Regions from separate parts of the Micromonospora sp. CA-269861 genome, predicted to be linked through region 1. Evidence: riboswitches for the same ligand, from Rfam matches in the RefSeq annotation. Region 1 holds a riboswitch; each other region holds the start of a gene.
What was found. A riboswitch is a leader RNA that binds a small molecule or an ion and turns the genes downstream of it on or off. The one in region 1 is predicted to bind cobalamin.
Positions count from the first base shown of each region.

Region 2: another riboswitch for cobalamin. It lies ahead of cobN (cobaltochelatase subunit CobN); the one in region 1 lies ahead of ACQP0U_RS12860 (CbtB domain-containing protein).
Region 3: another riboswitch for cobalamin. It lies ahead of ACQP0U_RS19370 (acyl-CoA thioesterase); the one in region 1 lies ahead of ACQP0U_RS12860 (CbtB domain-containing protein).

Region 1 is NZ_CP192014.1:2,802,753-2,808,531, reverse strand. It holds gene ACQP0U_RS12865 (amidohydrolase family protein) at 1-817, opposite strand, end outside; cobalamin riboswitch at 1,082-1,225, shown strand; gene ACQP0U_RS12860 (CbtB domain-containing protein) at 1,261-1,464, shown strand; gene ACQP0U_RS12855 (CbtA family protein) at 1,455-2,225, shown strand; gene ACQP0U_RS12850 (histidine phosphatase family protein) at 2,222-2,818, shown strand; gene ACQP0U_RS12845 (MFS transporter) at 2,898-4,400, opposite strand; gene ACQP0U_RS12840 (TetR family transcriptional regulator) at 4,611-5,246, shown strand; gene ACQP0U_RS12835 (GH92 family glycosyl hydrolase) at 5,325-5,779, opposite strand, start outside.
Region 2 is NZ_CP192014.1:3,525,041-3,530,819, forward strand. It holds gene cobN (cobaltochelatase subunit CobN) at 1-3,087, opposite strand, end outside; cobalamin riboswitch at 3,333-3,509, opposite strand; gene ACQP0U_RS16405 (hypothetical protein) at 3,720-3,977, opposite strand; gene ACQP0U_RS16410 (DUF5919 domain-containing protein) at 4,162-5,055, shown strand; gene ACQP0U_RS16415 (inositol monophosphatase family protein) at 5,052-5,779, shown strand, end outside.
Region 3 is NZ_CP192014.1:4,221,642-4,227,420, forward strand. It holds gene ACQP0U_RS19355 (ABC transporter ATP-binding protein) at 1-352, shown strand, start outside; gene ACQP0U_RS19360 (ABC transporter ATP-binding protein) at 349-1,074, shown strand; gene ACQP0U_RS19365 (DUF302 domain-containing protein) at 1,133-1,504, opposite strand; gene ACQP0U_RS19370 (acyl-CoA thioesterase) at 1,617-2,123, opposite strand; cobalamin riboswitch at 2,264-2,479, opposite strand; gene ACQP0U_RS19375 (copper resistance CopC family protein) at 2,602-4,563, shown strand; gene ACQP0U_RS19380 (copper chaperone PCu(A)C) at 4,629-5,231, shown strand; gene ACQP0U_RS19385 (Dyp-type peroxidase) at 5,228-5,779, shown strand, end outside.

The sequences.
Region 1 (5,779 bases):
CGTCGGAGAGCGGGTCCAGCAGGTCACCCAGGGCCGTGACCCAGCGGGCGTACGAGGTGGCGAGCAGGCACACCGGCCAGTCCGAGCCGAACATCAGCCGATCCGGCCCGAACACGTCGAGGGCGTGCTCGACAGCGGGCCGCAGGTCGGCCGTCGTCCAGGACGCGCCGTCCACCTCGGCCACCAGGCCGGAGAGCTTCGCCGTCGTGTTGGGCTCGGCCGCGAGCGCCCGCAGGTCGCGGCGCCAGTCAGCGACATCGGCGCGCCCGAGCGGGGGCTTGCCGAGGTGGTCGAGGACGAACCGCACCTGCGGCAGGTCGCGGACGAGCCGGGTGGCCGCCGGTAGCTGCCAATGGCGCACCAGGAGGTCGAAGGCGAGGCCGGCGGCACCGACCGCGGCGATGCCCCGCCGCACGTCGGGGCGGTCGAGATAGGCCGGGTCGGGCTCGGACTGGACCAGGTGGCGGATCCCGACCAGCCGCTCGCCGCCCCGCGCCTTGCGCAGTCGGTCGAGGCGATGGCCGACATCGGCGGCGGTGAGGTCGACCCAGCCGACGACCCCGGCGATGAGAGGGTCGTCGGCCGCGATGCCGAGCAGCTCGGGCGTCTCCGACCGGACCGCGACGGACTGTACGACCACGGTCTGGGTGACCCCGGCGGCGCGGGTCGCCGGAGCCAGCTCGACCGGCGTGAAGTCGTCGTCGATCACGGCCATGGTGTGCGGATCGATCCAGGGCTGCGGATGCCGGGAGCGGACCCAGAGGTGATGATGCGCGTCGACGATGCCCGGTCGTCGCACGACCTCGCCGGCCGTCATCGGACCCGTCCTGGCGCGTTCACGTCCACCCCACACCCCGCCCAGCCACTGACCGGACCCCTCCGGGTCGACCCGGAGCCACAGGACCAATCTGGCAGGTTGACCATGTTAGCGGTAACAGGATGCTCCTGAGTGGCGGAACGCGCGCCCTAACCGGCTTCCGACAGTGTCGCAGTATGGTCTGACGAATCCATGTGGTGGCCACGGCTGGTCTGCTTGATAGACGTACCGGCGCGTTGGCGCGGGTGCGGGTTGACCGCCCGAGGTGGCACCGCTACCGTCGACCCACTATCTGCGGCGACGCGAGGGAAGCCGGTGTGAATCCGGCGCGGTCGCGCCACTGTGAGCGGCTCCCACCTCAAGTGGGGGCCGCGAGCCAGGACGCTCGGTCGTCCGCAGCCTTGCGATGGGGACGCGTCATCCCTGGGGAGGTTCGTGTATTCATGTCTAGTTCCGCTTCCAGCCAGCCGGTGGTGCACCCCGCTGGCAGTGCCCGTCTCCTGTGGACGGCTCTCGCGACGGTTGCCGTGCTCGCCCTGCTGACGTACCTCGTCGCCTTCGACCAGGGGGCGGTGTCGCGCAGCGGGATGTACCTGCACGAGCTGATGCACGACGGCAGGCACCTGCTGGGTGTCCCGTGCCACTGAACACCACCACCACTCCCCCGTTCGTCGCCGTCCTCGTCCGCGGCCTGCTCGCCGGTCTGATCGCCGGGCTGCTCGCCGGGGCGTTCGCGTACGTCGCTGGCGAACCGCACGTCGAGGCGGCCATCGCCATCGAGGAGGCAGCGGCGCACGTCGAGCCCGCCGCCGGTGCGCACGATCACGAGGACGCCCTGGTCAGCCGGACGGGTCAGCGCGGTGGCCTGATCCTGGCCACCAGCCTGTTCGGGGCCGCGATGGGTGGCCTGCTGGCCACCGCGTACGTCCTGCTGTCCCGTCGGCGGCGCGGCGACGACGACGGGCGGTCGGGCCTGCTGCTGGCCGGCGCGGCGCTGCTCGGCGCGGTGATCGTGCCGTTCCTCAAGTATCCGGCGAACCCGCCGGCGGTCGGCGACCCGGCCACCATCAACCAACGGACCGTCACCTACCTGTTGATGGTGGTGCTCGGGCTGGTGGCCGTGTGGGCCGGTTCCCTGGGTTACCGGTCGGTCGGCGCCCAGGCGCCGCAGTGGCTGCGCGCCGCTGCGGCTGTGGGTGGATTCCTGCTGGTCACCGCAGTGTCCTACGTGGTGATGCCGTCCTTCCAGGAGGTTCCGGCCGACTTCCCCGCGACCCTGCTGTGGAATTTCCGGCTGGCCTCGCTCGGCACCCAGGTCGTGCTCTGGACCGGCATCGGCCTGCTGTTCGCGGCTTTGATGCACCACGAGCGGCGTCGCCGGGTCGCCACCGCGCTGCCGAGCACGTGACCGGCACCAGCCTCCGGCTGGTCGCCCACGGTCACACCACCGCCCTGCGCCGGGCCCGCTTCGGCGGCACCGACGACGGCCTGGACGAGGGTGGCCTTCGTGCCGCTCTCGCCCAGGCCCGCGCCGATCCGGATCGGCGCGGGCACCTCGGCGTGAGCGACACCTGCCTGTCCAGCCCGGCGGCGGCGGCCCGACAGACCGCCACCGCCTTCGGCCTGCTGCCGACGATCGAGACGGCATTGGCCGACTGTGACTACGGCGACTGGTCCGGACGCTCCCTCGAGGAGATCGCCGGCAGCCAGCCGCAGTCGCTGCGGGACTGGCTGTCCGCACCGGACTCGGCGCCGCACGGCGGCGAATCCGTCACGGCCGTACGGGATCGGGTCGGAAGCTGGCTGGACGAGCAGCGCGGGGCCGGTCGACGCGTTGTCGCGGTCACCCACCCACTGGTGATCCGGATCGCGGTCGTGCACGCCCTCGGTCTGCCGACCGCGACGTACCGGCAGGTGGACGTGGAGCCGTTGGCGATCGTCCGGCTCACCAGCCAGGGCACGCGCTGGCAGCTCCGACTGGGCGCGCCGCGAACAGCTTGAGGTCGCACCGACGGCGCAGGCCGTGTCCACTCCTGGTGGACACGGCCTGCGTGGCGTTGGGCGACTGTCAGCCGCTCGCTCAGTGCTGCCGGTGGGGCAGGTGCAACTCGACCGGCTCGGGCGGAAGGTCGTCGACACCGGCGGCGACTGCCTGTTCGTGGCGGCGACGCGCCGAGGGCAGGGCGAGCGCCGCGAAGACGGCCAGGACGGCGACGCCCGCGCAGACCCAGAAGCCGGCGGTGAACGCCGCGTCGGTGGGCAGCCCCTGAGGTGTGCTGTTCGACGTGATGACGGCCGCGACGACCGCCGCGCCGATGCTGCTGCCGATGGTCCGCGCGATGGTGTTGACGCCGCTCGCCTCGCCGGTCTGCCCGGCCGGGACGCTCTCGATGATGGCGTTGGACATCGCCGCGAACGCCAGGCCGATGCCGGCGCCGGTGAGCACCCCGGAGAGCAGCACCTGCCAGGTCGCGCCGTGCGCGACCGCCGGCAGCGCGAACGCGACGACGACCGCGACAGTGCCGAGGAACATCGGAACCTTGGGACCGAAGCGGCGGTCCAGCAGGCCCGCGAGGGGACCGAAGACCACCATCATCAGGACGGTGGGCAGCAGGAACAGGCCCGCCTGGGACACCGTCTTGCCGAACCCGTAGCCGGTGGCCGCGGGAAGTTGGAGCAGGGTCGGCACGAGCACGAACGTCCCGAACATCGCGAAACCGAGGATCAGGGCGACGAGGTCGGTGGCCCAGACACCGCGAATCCGCATCAGGCGCATGTCGATGAGCGGCTCGCGTACCCGAAGCTCGACCCGGACGAACACCACCATCGCGACCGCACCGAGCACGAACAGGCCGATGGTCTTCGGCTCCGTCCAGCCCCAGCCCTGTCCCTTGCTCACGGCCAGCAGCAGCGAGACCAGCGACACCGACAGGATGGCCGCGCCGAGCATGTCGAGCCGCCCGGGCGTGCGGACCCGCGACTCAGGCATCCCGAAGATGGCTCCGAGCAGCGCGACGACGACGAGGACCAGCGGCAGCCAGAACAGCCAGTGCCACGACAGGTGCTCCACGATCGGGCCGGCGGCCACGATGCCGACACCGGCGCCGACACCGAAGATCGCCGACAGCAGGCCGACGGTGACGCCGACCTTCTCCCGGGGCAGTTGGTCGCGGACGATGCCGATCGACAGCGGCAGGATCGCTCCGGCGGCTCCCTGGAGCGCCCGCGCGACGATCAGCACGGTCAGGTTGGGGGCCAGAGCGGCGAGCAGGGTGCCCGCGGCGAGGGCCGCGAGGACGCCGATGAGGACCCGACGCTTGCCGACCATGTCGCCGAGACGTCCGAGGATGGGCGTCAGCACCGAGGCGGCCAACAGGTACGCCGTGAGCACCCAGCTGATGTCTCCGGTCGAGACGCCCAGGTCTCTTCCGATTGTCGACAGCGCGGGCGCCACCAGCGACTGGAGCACCGCGAACGCCAGGCCGCCCAGCGACAGGTACAGCACCAGAAGGGTGCTGTTGGCGCGCGGGGCCGCGCTGGGTGCGGAGCCGAGGTGGGTCGGCTCCTCGAGGGTGTGGGTCATGAAATCCCCGAAGCTAGATGTAAACATTTGCTGACTTAGCCAGTATGCGCAGCCGGAGGCCCATGTCAACAGTCGTTTACGTCACGTCGGAGCGCTCCGGAGCTTGCGTTGGCCCGTAAGTCAACATATGTTTACTTCGCGCTCAGTGGCTGCACCGCGCCCCTGAGTGCCGGCAGCGCCGACCCGACCAGAGCGAAGAGAGGACGCGTCGTGACAGCAGCAGAACCGCCTGTCCCCGCGACCAGCAGCACCGCCGGCGAACCGGCCCAGCGTCGGCGTCGGGACGCGGCCGAGACCCGCCAGCTCCTGCTCGACGCCGCGCGCCAGCGGTTCGCCCGGGACGGCTACGCGGCCACGACCGTCCGGGACATCGCCGATGACGCGGGCGTCAACGTGGCGCTCATCAGCCGCTATTTCACGTCCAAGGAGGGCCTGTTCGAGGCGTGCCTGCGGGCCGCGGGCGACGAGTTGCGCCGGACGACCGGCCAGACGCCCGCCGACCAGGTGCCCGAGGCGATCGCCCGGCACATCGCCGACCTCGGCGCGGCGGGTCTGTCGAGTCAGCTCTCACTGCTGTTGCGGTCATCCGGGGATGCGGGTGCCGACGAGATCCGGCGCGGCGTCCTGGTCCGTTCCAGCGAACAACTGGCGGCGGCTCGCGGCTGGCGTCAGGGCGAACCGGGCAGCGAACAGATCCTGCTGCGCGCCCAGATGGTCCTCGCCGCCGGCATCGGGGTCGCGGTGCTGCGGTCGTCGATCCGCCTGGAGCCGCTGAGTTCCGCCTCCGAGCAGGACCTGGTCGGGCCGCTGCGCGACCTGGTCGACGCGCTGCTGCCGCCGCACTGAGTCCGTCGACCACCGCTCGTGGGGGCGGGCCGTGATCACGGCCCGCCCCCACGAGGCTGTACTGTCCCCGGTTCGGTGTCAGCCGGTGACGGTGAACGGTCGGGACACCGTCGTCGCCGACGTGGCACCGTTCAACGTGACGCTTGTCGCGCCCGCCTTCGCCGCACCCGGAACGCTCACCGTCGCACCGGAGATGACGCCGTCACCGTTCGCGCGCACAGTGCTGACCGCGAGTCCTCCCCCGAAGGTGATCGTGACCGCCTCGTTCGGAGCGAACCCGGAACCGTCGACCGTGATCGACGTGCCGCGCGGCCCCGAGGTGGTCAGCAGCGCCACCCGCGGCTGGTAGGTCCGCGCCTCCGGCTCCCCGGTCACCTGAACGGTGGCCGTGGCCGGCGTACGCGAGGACGCGCCCGTCGCGGTGACGGCGTACCGGCCGGGTTGCGCGTCACCCGAGGTCGGCACCGAAGCGCGGACCGTTCCCGTCGCGGAGGCCGCGACCTTCATGGTCCGGCCCGGGTCGGTGCCGACGC
Region 2 (5,779 bases), 720 kb from region 1:
GTCCAGGCCCCGGCCGTACGCGTAGCCGCCCCACACCGCGTACACCTCGGCCAGGTCGGCGTCGCTGCGCCAGGTCCGGGCGTCGATCAGGGGCAGCAGGCCCGCGCCGTACGCGCCGGGCTTGGAGCCGAAGATCCGGGCGGTGGCCCGCCGCTCGTCGCCGTGCTCGGCGAGGTCGGCGGCGACGTGCGCCCGCAGGTAGTTCTCCTCGTCCGGCTCGTCCAGGGCGGCGACCCGCCGGACGGCGTCGTCGAGCAGCGCCACGACGTGCGGGAACGCGTCGCGGAAGAAGCCGGAGATGCGGACGGTCACGTCGACGCGGGGCCGACCCAGCTCGGCGGTCGGCACCACCTCGATGCCGGTGACGCGCCGGGACCTGTCGTCCCAGACCGGCCGGCAGCCCAGCAGCGCGAGCACCTCGGCGATGTCGTCGCCCTGGGTCCGCATGGCGCTCGTGCCCCACACTGTCAACCCCACCGAGCGGGGGTACGCGCCGGTGTCGGCGAGGTGCCGGGCCAGCAGCGAGTCGGCGAGGGCCACCCCGACGTCCCAGGCGTTGCGACTGGGGATGGCCTTCGGATCGACGGAGTAGAAGTTGCGGCCGGTGGGCAGCACGTTGACCAGGCCCCGGGTGGGTGAGCCGGACGGGCCGGGCGGCACGAACCTCCCGTCCAGCGCCCCGAGGGTGTTGGTCAGCTCGTCGGTGGTCCGGTCCAGTCGGGGCACCAGCTCGGTGGCGGCGAAGTGCAGCACCGCGGCGACGTCCGGGATCGACTGACCGGTCACCTCCGTCACCACGGCGTCGACAGTGTCCACTGCCCAGTCCAGGGTCTCCATGCCGATGACCAGCCGCCGCGCGAGGGCCTCGATGAGGTCGATCGCGTCGGCGGCGGTGCCGGCCGGCCCGTCCACCACGTCGGTCAGCGCCGGGGGCAGCGCCAGTCGCTGTCCCGGCGACGCGAGCAGTTCCTGCTCGTCGAGGGAGTACGCGACGGCGAGGGCCTGCCGCAGGCCGGGCAGGGCCCGGGCGCCGCCCCAGATCTGCGGGGCGCGCAGCACCGCGAGGACCAGGTTGACCCGTGGTTCGCCGGTGGGCGCGTCGGCGAGGATGTGCAGCCCGTCGCGGATCTGCACGTCCTTGACCTCGCACAGGTACCCGTCGAGGTGCAGCACGAAGTCGTCGAAGTCGTCCGCGTCGGGCATCGCCTCGGCGTGCAGGTCGTGGTGCAGCTCGGCGGCGCGCACCAGGTCCCAGATCTGGGCCCGCACGGTGGGCACCTTGGCCGGGTCGAGCGCCTGCACGGTCGCGTACTCGTCGAGGAGTTGCTCCAGCTTGGCCAGGTCGCCGTAGGTCTCGGCGCGGGCCATCGGCGGGACGAGGTGGTCGACGACCACTGCGTGCGCCCGCCGCTTGGCCTGGGTGCCCTCGCCGGGGTCGTTGACGATGAACGGGTACACCAGTGGCAGGTCGCCGAGGACCGCGTCGGGCGCGCATTCGGCGGCCAGGCCGAGGCCCTTGCCGGGCAGCCACTCCAGGGTGCCGTGCTTGCCCAGGTGCACCACGGCGTCAGCGCCGAAGCCGCCGTCCCCTGCGGGCGCGGTCAACCAGCGGTACGCGGCCAGGTAGTGGTGGCTGGGCGGCAGGTCCGGGTCGTGGTAGATGGCGATCGGGTTCTCCCCGAAGCCGCGGGGCGGTTGGATCAGCAGCACCACGTTGCCGAAGCGCAGACCGGCGAGCACGATGTCACCACCCTCGGTGTACAGCTCACCCGGCGGCTCACCCCAGTGCTCCCGCATCCGCTCGCGCAGCTCGGCCGGGACCTGGTCGAACCAGCGCCGGTACGTCGGCCCCGGTATCCGGGCCTCGGCGGCGGCCAACTGCTCCGGGGTGAGCCACTCCACGTCGTGACCACCGGCGGCGATCAGCGCGTGGATCAGCGCGTCGCCGTCGTCGGGCGGCGGCGCGTCACCCAGGTCGTAGCCGGCCTCGGCCAGCGCGGCGAACAGCCGGACCGCCGAGGCCGGGGTGTCCAGGCCGACCGCGTTACCGACCCGGGAGTGCTTGGTGGGGTACGAGCTGAGCACCACGGCGACCCGCTTGTCGGCGTGCGGGACGTAGCGCAGCCGGGCGTGGCGCACCGCGATCCCGGCGACCCGGGCGGCCCGCTCCGGGTCGGCGGCGTAGACCGAGAGCCCGTCGGCGTCGATCTGCTTGAACGAGAACGGCACGGAGACGATCCGGCCGTCGAACTCGGGGATGGCCACCTGCATGGCGGCGTCCAACGGGGACAGCCCGGCGTCACTGTCGGCCCACTGCGCGCGGGTGCTGGTGAGGCAGAGCGCCTGGATGACCGGCACGTCCAGGGCGGCCAGGGCGCCGACGTCCCAGGCGTCCTCGTCGCCGCCGCCGGAGGCGTCCGCGGCGACCGCACCGCCGGCCGCGAGCACCGTGACCAGCAGCGCGTCACAGCGGGCGAAGAGCCCGAGTGGGCCGGTGCCCGCGGTCAGCCCGCGCAGCGAGCCGCAGAAGATCGGCAGCGGGTTGCCGCCGGCCCTGTGGACCGCGTCCGCGAGCACGTCGACGAAACCGGTGTTGCCGGCGAGGGCGTGCGCCCGGTAGAAGACGATCCCCACGGTGGGCCGGTCCGGGTCGGCGGGGTGTTCGCCGTGCACGCCGTACGCCGGGGTGGGCGCGGGCGGGGTGAACCCCTCACCGGTGAGCAGCACCGTGTCGGACAGGAACCGGGCCAACTGCCCCAGGTTGTCCGGACCGCCCTCGACCAGGTAGGCCAGCGCCTGGGTGACGACCCCGGACGGCACCGTGGAGATGGCCATCAGCTCCGCGTCGGGTAGCGCCTCACCGCCGAGCACGACCGTCGGCACTCCGGTGGCGAGCACCGCGGCGAGGCCGTCCGGCCACGCCTGCCGACCGCCGAGCAGGCGTACGACGACGAGGGCAACCCCGTCGAGGAGAGCGGGCACCTCCTCGACTGTGACTCGCGCGGGGTTGGCCAACAGGTAGTCGGCGCCGCTGGCGCGGGCGGCCAGCAGGTCGGTGTCGGCGGTGGACAGCAGCAGAATGCGCACGGCAGGCTCCGGAAAGTGACGCCCTGGGGCCCAGAGGGGGCGACCGGGACGATGCGGGTGGGTACGGCGTCAGCCGGTACGACGGCCCGGGTGAACGGCGCGCCGACGCGGGGCGTCGGGGCCGGTCAGCGTCGGGGCGGTCGGCTCAGCGGTGCCGGTGGCCGGTGCCCTGGAGCGCAATACGACGATAGTCGTCGATGAATGAGACGCCGTGCGTCATCGGGTCCTCCTCGGGTGTCCACGCCCTGGGGTACGTCCCGACGGCCGAAGTATCCTGGCTTCCGGATCGACGCTCTCCCCCGGCCTTCCAACCGCAGACACACGGCCGTGACTCACGAGGGGGGATCGCTCCCCGGTGACAGTGGCGGGACCGCGTCGGAATTGCACCGACTTCCTTCACTGCCGTCAGGCCGCGAATGCTGCCACACCGCCGCGTCGCCGGTCAACGCGGACCCCGGCGTCGCACGCCCACGCCCACCACATTGACCTGGGAAAATATCGGCGTGCGGGGTTGTCTCTGGCCGCTACGGCGGGCTGTTGAGCTCGTTGGTCGGCGAAGTGGCCTCCTGGCGGGCAGTGTCTGTGCGACGCCCTTTGGAGCTGATGTCGTAGACGATTCAGCACCGATCCGGTCAGCCCTGGGGTTCCTCGTGCCCAGAACGGCGCGGCCGGCGCGTCAGCGACAGCCAGCCGAGGAAACGCGTGTGCAGCACAGCAACGTCGGGGCGACCGCCGAGACTGTACAAGTCGTGGATGGCCTCGTTCATGCAGGACGTCAGGTAGAGAGCCAGCGCCAGCGAGTGGCCGTAGAACTCGGCGACGAGATCGAGTTGCGCGCGGGAGCACGGCCACGCGGCGGCGCAGTTGCGGCACAACCAGGCAGGGCGCATGGGTGGGTGCGGACGGGACCGGAGACTCACACCACGACCCTGCTCACCGCGACCGCCGCCATCCATCCCAGTGGGTGATTCCTCAACGGATAAGTTTTCTTCCGCCCTCCGGATGTCCTTTCGGCGCGGCCATCCGACGACTGGATAGGCTGGCCTTCACCCTCGAGCAGGAAGGGAGCCATCCGTGAGCGTCCGGACAACTGCCGCGCTCACCATCTCCGACCTGCTGTGGAGCAGCGCTGACATGCTCGATGCTTTAGCGGCTCGCGACGTCGCTCAGGTGTTCCGCCTCGTTCAGCGAGCCACCCACGCAAGCCAAACCACCCTCGGTGTCGCCACCGGGCTCAGCCAGGCTCAGGTCAGCGAGATCACCAGCGATGCCCGCCGGGTCAGCAGCATCGACGTCCTCACCCGCATCTGCGCCGGCCTGTCGATGCCGCGCCACGCACGCATGACCCTCCTGCTCGGCGAACGCGACCAGATGCCGGCCGAGCGGGACGTCAGTGGCTCGCAGGCCGGGAAGGCTGCGCGGGACCAGTGCGCCGATGTCACCGCCATCTATTCCAGTCGGTCAGATTTTGTTGCGGAGCTGCCTCCGCACGTCCTCTTCGACCGCGCCACGGACATCCGGGCGTCCGGCCTGTCGCTCAACGTCATTTGTCAGCAGTACGCCGACAACCGCCTCTTGAAGCTCCTCGCCGCCGGCACCCGCCTCCGTTGCCTGTTCCTCGATCCAGCCGGCGAGGCGATCAGGCGGCTGGAGCGTGAGGACGACTATCCGGACGGACACCTGAGCGCGCTCACCGAACTCAACATCCAAAATCTTGCCCGCCGAATTCGTGACCGGCTCCCGGCAGATGCCCGAGACCACCTCGCCATCGGCGTATACGACGAGTCCATTCGCGCCAACGTGCTTCTGATCGATGACCGACTCTGCGTCGTTCAGCACTACCTACCGCAGATGCGGGGCGTCGACTGCCCGACGATGATCATCGAGCGCAGCGCAGGCCCCGCCGGCCTCTACCCGATATTCAACGAGATGTTCAATTCGCTCTGGGATCGCAGCCGCCAGCTATGACCGACCACGCCCGCCTCCTTCCCCTCGCGCAGGAGGCCGTCAACCTGGCGCACGACCTGATGCGGACGCTTCGGCCCGGTGCGCTGACCTTCAAGGGTGACCGCGACATGGCTTCCGAGTTGGACTACGCCATCGAGCGACGGGTTCGCGAACATCTGGCCGCCAAGGCGCCTGACATCGGGTTCCTCGGCGAGGAGTACGGCAGCAGCGGCGACACCAGCACTCTCACCTGGGCGCTCGATCCAGTCGACGGCACCGTCAACTTCATCCACGGCTCACCCCTGTGCGCGATCTCGCTCGGCCTCATCCACGGCACACATGCCGTCCTCGGCGTCATCGACGTCCCATTCCTCGGCACCCGCTACCACGCCGTCAAGGGGCACGGTGCCTACGCCGACAACCAACGCATCCACGCCAGCCAGGTCACCGATCTCAGGGACGCCGTCGTCGCCATCGGCGACTATGCAGTCGGTGCTGATGCCAGCCGGAAGAACACCGAGCGACTCGCCATCACTGAGCAGCTCACCCAGCACGTCCAACGGATACGCATGCACGGTTCCGCCGCAATCGACCTCGCCTGGTTGGCTCACGGCAGGATCGACGCGTTCATCATGCTCAACAACAAGCCCTGGGACACCGTCGCAGGCGTCGTGGTCGCCCGAGAGGCTGGCGCTCTGGTGGTCGACATCGACGGAGCGCAGCACAGCATGGACGCTGTAGCCAC
Region 3 (5,779 bases), 1.4 Mb from region 1:
CGGCGCCGCCGTCGTGCTCATCACGCACGACCTGGCCGCCGCACGCCGGGTCGCCGACACCGTCGCCGTGATGTACGCCAGCCGCATCGTGGAACACCGCGACAGCGACGAACTCTTCACCGCACCAACCCACCCGTACGCCTCGGCGTTGCTCGACGCCCTGCCGGACCGGGCCTTCCGACCGGTGCCGGGCGACCCGCCGATGCTCACCGCGTTGCCGCCCGGGTGCGCGTTCGCGCCCCGCTGCCCACGCCGCACCGACACCTGCGCGGACCGGCCACAGCCGACACCTGTCGCCGGCGGCGGCGTGGTGGCCTGCCACCACCCGATTCCCACCGGAGCCACCACGTGACAAACGCGCAGCACCTGCTCGCCGACGAGGTGACCGTCGGGTACGGCCACCAGGTCGTCCTCGACGGCGTCACAGTGCGGATCAGCCGGGGAGAGACGGTCGGACTGCGCGGGCCGTCCGGCTGCGGAAAATCGACACTGGTCCGGGTCCTGGCCCTCCTGCACCGCCCCGACCGGGGCCGGGTCAGCATCGACGGCACCACTGTCGACGCCGTCCGGTACGCCGTGCCGGTCGCCCTCCGGACCCGCGTCGCCGCTCTGTTCCAGAGCCCGCGCGCCGCCGCCGACCCTCGACTGAGCCTCACCGACCTGATCGCCGAACCGCTGCGCGCCACCCGGACGCCCGAGTCGGCAATCCGGGAACGGGTGACCGAACTCGCCGACCTCGTCGGTCTCACCGCGGATCTGCGCGGCCGGCGTCCCCACGCGGTGTCCGACGGGCAACTGCAACGCGCCTGCCTCGCCCGGGCCCTCGCGCACCGCCCCGACTACCTGCTCTGCGACGAGGCCACCGCGATGCTCGACGCCTCGACCCAGGCGCACGTCGCCGCCGTCATCAGGGACTACCAGCGGACCCAGCGCGCCGGTGTCCTGGTCATCACCCACGACCAGACCCTGCTGGGCCGCTGGAGCGACCGGATCGTCGACCTGGCCGGCGCCCGGCTGGAGAGCCGCCGTCGGAGTGGGCCACTCGCTCTCGAGCGGTATACCTCTGAGGCATAAATATTCCTCAGAGGTATACCGCTCACCACGGAAGGTGCCCGGCCGACCCGGGCCTCGCTCAGCGGCCGTCGAGCACGGAGGCGATCTTGGCTGGGGCGTTCAGGGGTGCCAGCTGATCCGTGCCCAGTCCGTAGCGCTGGGCGAGGTACGCCGGGTCCTGCCAGGTGACGACCGACCCGGGCTGGCCGTCGTCCCGCACCATCAGTCGCAACGGCAGGTCGATCGCGATCTCGGGATGGGCCTGCATGAGTGGAGTGCCCGCCTGCGGATTGCCGAAGATGATCACCTGGGTGTCGGGCATGCTCAGCCCGGCCTTGCGAACGGCCGCGGCATGGTCGACCACCGCCGCCACCGCGGCGCCCATGCGTTCGGCTTCGGCCCGCAGCGCGGAGACCGTCTCTCCGACGTCCCGTGCGCTCCGCCTGGTCACCAATCCGTCGTTCACGGCCGACCCCCGCTCACCGTGTCGCTGGGCGAATCCCACCTCATCCTGCCCGCACCAGGGGGCGGTCCGGGGATGTTCGCCGCAACCGCCACCCGCCTCAGGCCGTGGACTCCTCGGCACCGTCGAGCAGCGCCCGCCGCAGGGCCAACCGGTGCTCCCGGCGGATCTCCGCCTCCCGGTAGCGACGCCGGTCCCCATCCGTCTCCGGCAACAGCGGCGGAACCGTACGCGGCTGTCCGTCGTCGTCGATGGCGACCATGACCAGGTGGGCGGTGGCCACGTCGGTGGGCGGCACCGCCCTGTCCCACCGGTCCGCGGTGACCTTCACGGCCACCTCCATCGAGCTGCGGCCCGCCCAGGTGATCCGCGCGTCGACGTGGACGACGTCACCGACCCGCACCGCGCGCAGGAAGGCGGTCTCGTCGATGGCGGCGGTGACGGCCGGCCCGTCCGAGTGCCGGGCGGCGACCACCCCGGCGACGGAGTCGATGAGGTTGAGGATCCGGCCGCCGTGCACCGTACCCATCAGGTTCGTGTGGTGCTGATCCATGATCTGCGACAGGGTCAGGTGCGACGCCGACGGTGGTCGGCCGGTGATCGTCATGATGTCGTGCACAGCGGTAGTCCGTCCCTCGGGAAACCACACCGCCGGAACGCGGACACACGCTGAGGAGCACCCACCGCGCACACCGCGCGGCACGTCACCCGCTCAGCCCACCCGCGAGGCCGACGGCAGCGCACACGGTTGTGTACGCGGCGCCGGCAGGTCTTCGGACTCGCGGGCCCGACCGGCCGCACGCCGATCTCCTACTGGCCGTCGCTTCCCAGGCCGGTGGCCCAGTGCTGATGACGGCTGTCGTTCCCACTCACCGCTGCGGGGCAGTCCCGGATTTCCACCGGGTTCCCTCTTACGACGCCCAGTCAGCCACGACCAGGCGAACCAACGCCACGCGGAGCATAGCTGGCCAGGGACGACGTTCACTCAGCGCGGCAGGCGACCCCGAGGGGTGCTCGGCTTTTGCCATCCGAGGAAAAAGTCCAGCGCCTCTTGAAAAAAGTCTCACTACGGCGAGGATATTCAGATGCATCGTCTCCCCCAGACTCCGGTGCGGGTGCTCTCGAGCCTCCTCGCGCTCCTCCTCGCCTCGGCGGTCGCTCTGCTCGCGTCCGCCCAACCCGCCGGAGCCCACGGGACCCTGGCGATGTCCACGCCGGCGGGGGGCGCCACGGTGAGCGAGCCGTTGACGTCGGTGCAGCTGTACTTCACCGAGAAGGCCGCCTCCAACGCGTTCTTCACGATCACCGCCCCGGGCGGCATCCGGGTCGACAACGGCTGGTCGTACGGGGAGCCGAAGCCGCTGGACAAGCCGGTGCGGGAGTACTTCCTGGTCAACGGCCAGTTCGAGCCACGGGAGTACACGACCGGGTTTCCCGCGACGGTGGCGGTGACGCACCTGCCGGCCAAGGGCGAGTACTCGGTGAGTTACCTGTCGGTCGCCTCGGACGGCGACCCCGTACGCGGCACCCTGACCTTCCGCTACAACGGGCGGGTGACGGCAGCGCCGCAGGGGTGGAGTCCGCCGACGACCCAGCCAGACCCGGCCCTGTTGGCCACCGCCGAGCAACACGGGTCCTCCGGGCAGGTCTCGGCAGTGCCGACAGTCGCGGCCGAGACGGCGGTCCCGCCGTCCGCGGCAGCGGCCCCGCCGAGCGACTCGGCGGATGAGAGCGGCCCCGGAGCGCTCGCGTGGACCGGCCTGGCGGCGGTCGCGGCAGCGGTCGCGGCGGCCGGATTCGTCGTCTGGCGTCGGCGGACGTCCCCCACTGGCAGGCCCACCGGTCGGGGCCGTACCGCACCGGGAACATCCGGCCGACGCGGCGCCGGTACCCGCCCCGGGACCAGAACCCCCGGCACGAAGACCGCCAGTGCCAAGGTCGCCAGTGCCAAGGTCGCCAGTGCCAAGGTCGCCGGTAGCAGAACCGCACGCGCCAGGACTGCGACCGTTGCGGACGCGACGACCCCCGCCACGACGGACAGCCGACCGCCCGTCGACTTCGGAGCATCGCCCGACCCGGACCTCGTCACCGCGACGCCCGGGTCCCGGCTGAGCAACACCGGCCTGGCACTGTTCGTCGGCGCTCTGGTGCTGTCCCTGCTCGCCGGCTTCGGGTTGGCGCGCATCAACGGTAACGAGGGCACGGCCGCCGGCACCGCCCGGCAGTCGGCGGGCGGTCCGCCCGCCTCCGGCCCGGCGGTAGCCGCGAACGACGGACACCAACACCCGGCGGGCACCGGACCGCACACGCACAGGGGCGACGGCGCAACGGGCGAGGCGCTGGCCACCGGAACGACCGTCAGCGCCGGCGGGTACACGCTGCAACCGCTGGAACGAACCCAACCGCCTGGCGTACGCGCGGACTACCGGTTCCGGATCGTCGGGACCGACAGGCAGGCGGCGACCCGCTTCGCGGTCGTCCACGACAAGCCGTTGCACCTGATCGTGGTGGGCCGCGACCTGACCGGCTACCAGCACCTGCATCCGACGATGGCAGCAGACGGCACCTGGAGCGTCCCCCTGACGCTGGCCCGACCCGGCGGCTACCGCGTCTACGCCGACTTCTCCGTCACCGCGGCCAACGGCACGCAGCAGCCCCTCGTGCTGGGTGTCGACCACACCGTGCCCGGCGCGCACAGCCCGACCGCGCTGCCGCCGGTGCAGGCCCAGGCGACGGCTGGTCCGTACGCGGTGTCGATGACCGGCAACCCGACGGTGGGGGCGACGGCGCCGATCCACTTCCAGGTCAACCCCGCCGACTCGGCCACGCCCGCGCAGCTGGAGCGGTACCTGGGCGCGTACGGGCACCTGGTCGTCGTTCGTGAGGGCGACCTCGGCTACGTGCACGTCCACCCCGAGCCGGAGTTGGTCGACGGGACTGTCAAGTTCTGGCTGACCGCACCGAGTTCAGGCCGGTACCGGGCCTTCTTCGACTTCCAGGTCGCCGGCAAGGTGCACACCGCCGAGTACACGATCAACGTGCCCTGAGCCTGGAACTTTCTCCGTGCTGCGGCCGACCAACCAGCCAGCAGCAACCATCGGAGGAAGAACACATGCTCAGCACCAGCCCACTGGGTCCGCGCCGCCGCTCGGCCGCCGTCCTCGCCGCCGCGATCCTGACGGTTGGCGCCGCCGGTTGTGGCGCGTCCGGCTCTCCGTCGAACGCGCAGGCGGGCCCGTCCGCGTCGACCTCGGCCAACCCGGATGCTGGCCTGCTCGGCATTCGTGACCCGTGGGTGAAGGCGGCCGACAAGGGCATGACGGCGGCCTTCGGGACCCTGGTCAACGACGGCGACACCGATGTCACGGTGACGGGTGCCACGACCTCCCTGTCTCCGATGGAGCTGCACGAGATGGCCATGAAGGACGGCAAGATGGTCATGCGGCTGAAGCAGGGCGGCATCGTGATCAAGGCCAGGGGCACCCACGCGTTGGAGCCCGGCGGCGACCATCTCATGCTGATGAACCTCACCAGGCCCGTCCAGGCCGGCGACGAGTTGACCTTCACGCTGACCTTCGCCGACGGTAGGACCCAGCAGTTCAGCGCCGTGGCCAAGCCGTTCACCGGCGCACAGGAGAGCTACGCCCCCGGGCACGGCGAGCCGATGACCGGGATGAGCGCCACGCCGGGGATGAGCATGAGCCCGGCATCGTGACCGGCACGCCACCTGTCCGGCCGGTGAGCAGGCGTGGCCTGCTCACCGGCGGGGCTCTCGCTGTCGGCGGCGCCGTGGTCGGCGGTGCCGCGATCGCCACGACGCGTACCGACGAATTCGGGCGACCGGACGCGGTAGGTGCCGACGCGACGCCGGTGGCGGCGGTCGGCGGCCTGGTCGAGCCGTTCCACGGCGCCCGGCAGGCCGGGGTGGCCACCGAACCGCAGGCGCACGCGTCGTTCGTGGCACTCACCCTGCGAGCCGGCGTCGACCGGGCCGCGCTGGGTCGGATGTTGCGGTTGCTCAGCGACGACGCCTCCCGGCTCACCCAGGGCCGCCCTGCTCTGGCCGACACCGAGGCCGAACTCGGGCTGTTGCCCGCGCGGTTGACAGTGACCTTCGGCTTCGGGCCCGGCCTCTACCGGGCGGCCGGCGTCGACGACCGCCGGCCGGCATCGGTCACCGACCTGCCGTCGTTCCGCATCGACCGGCTCCAGCCGGCCTGGTCCGGCGGTGACCTGCTGCTGCAGATCTGTGCGGACGACGCG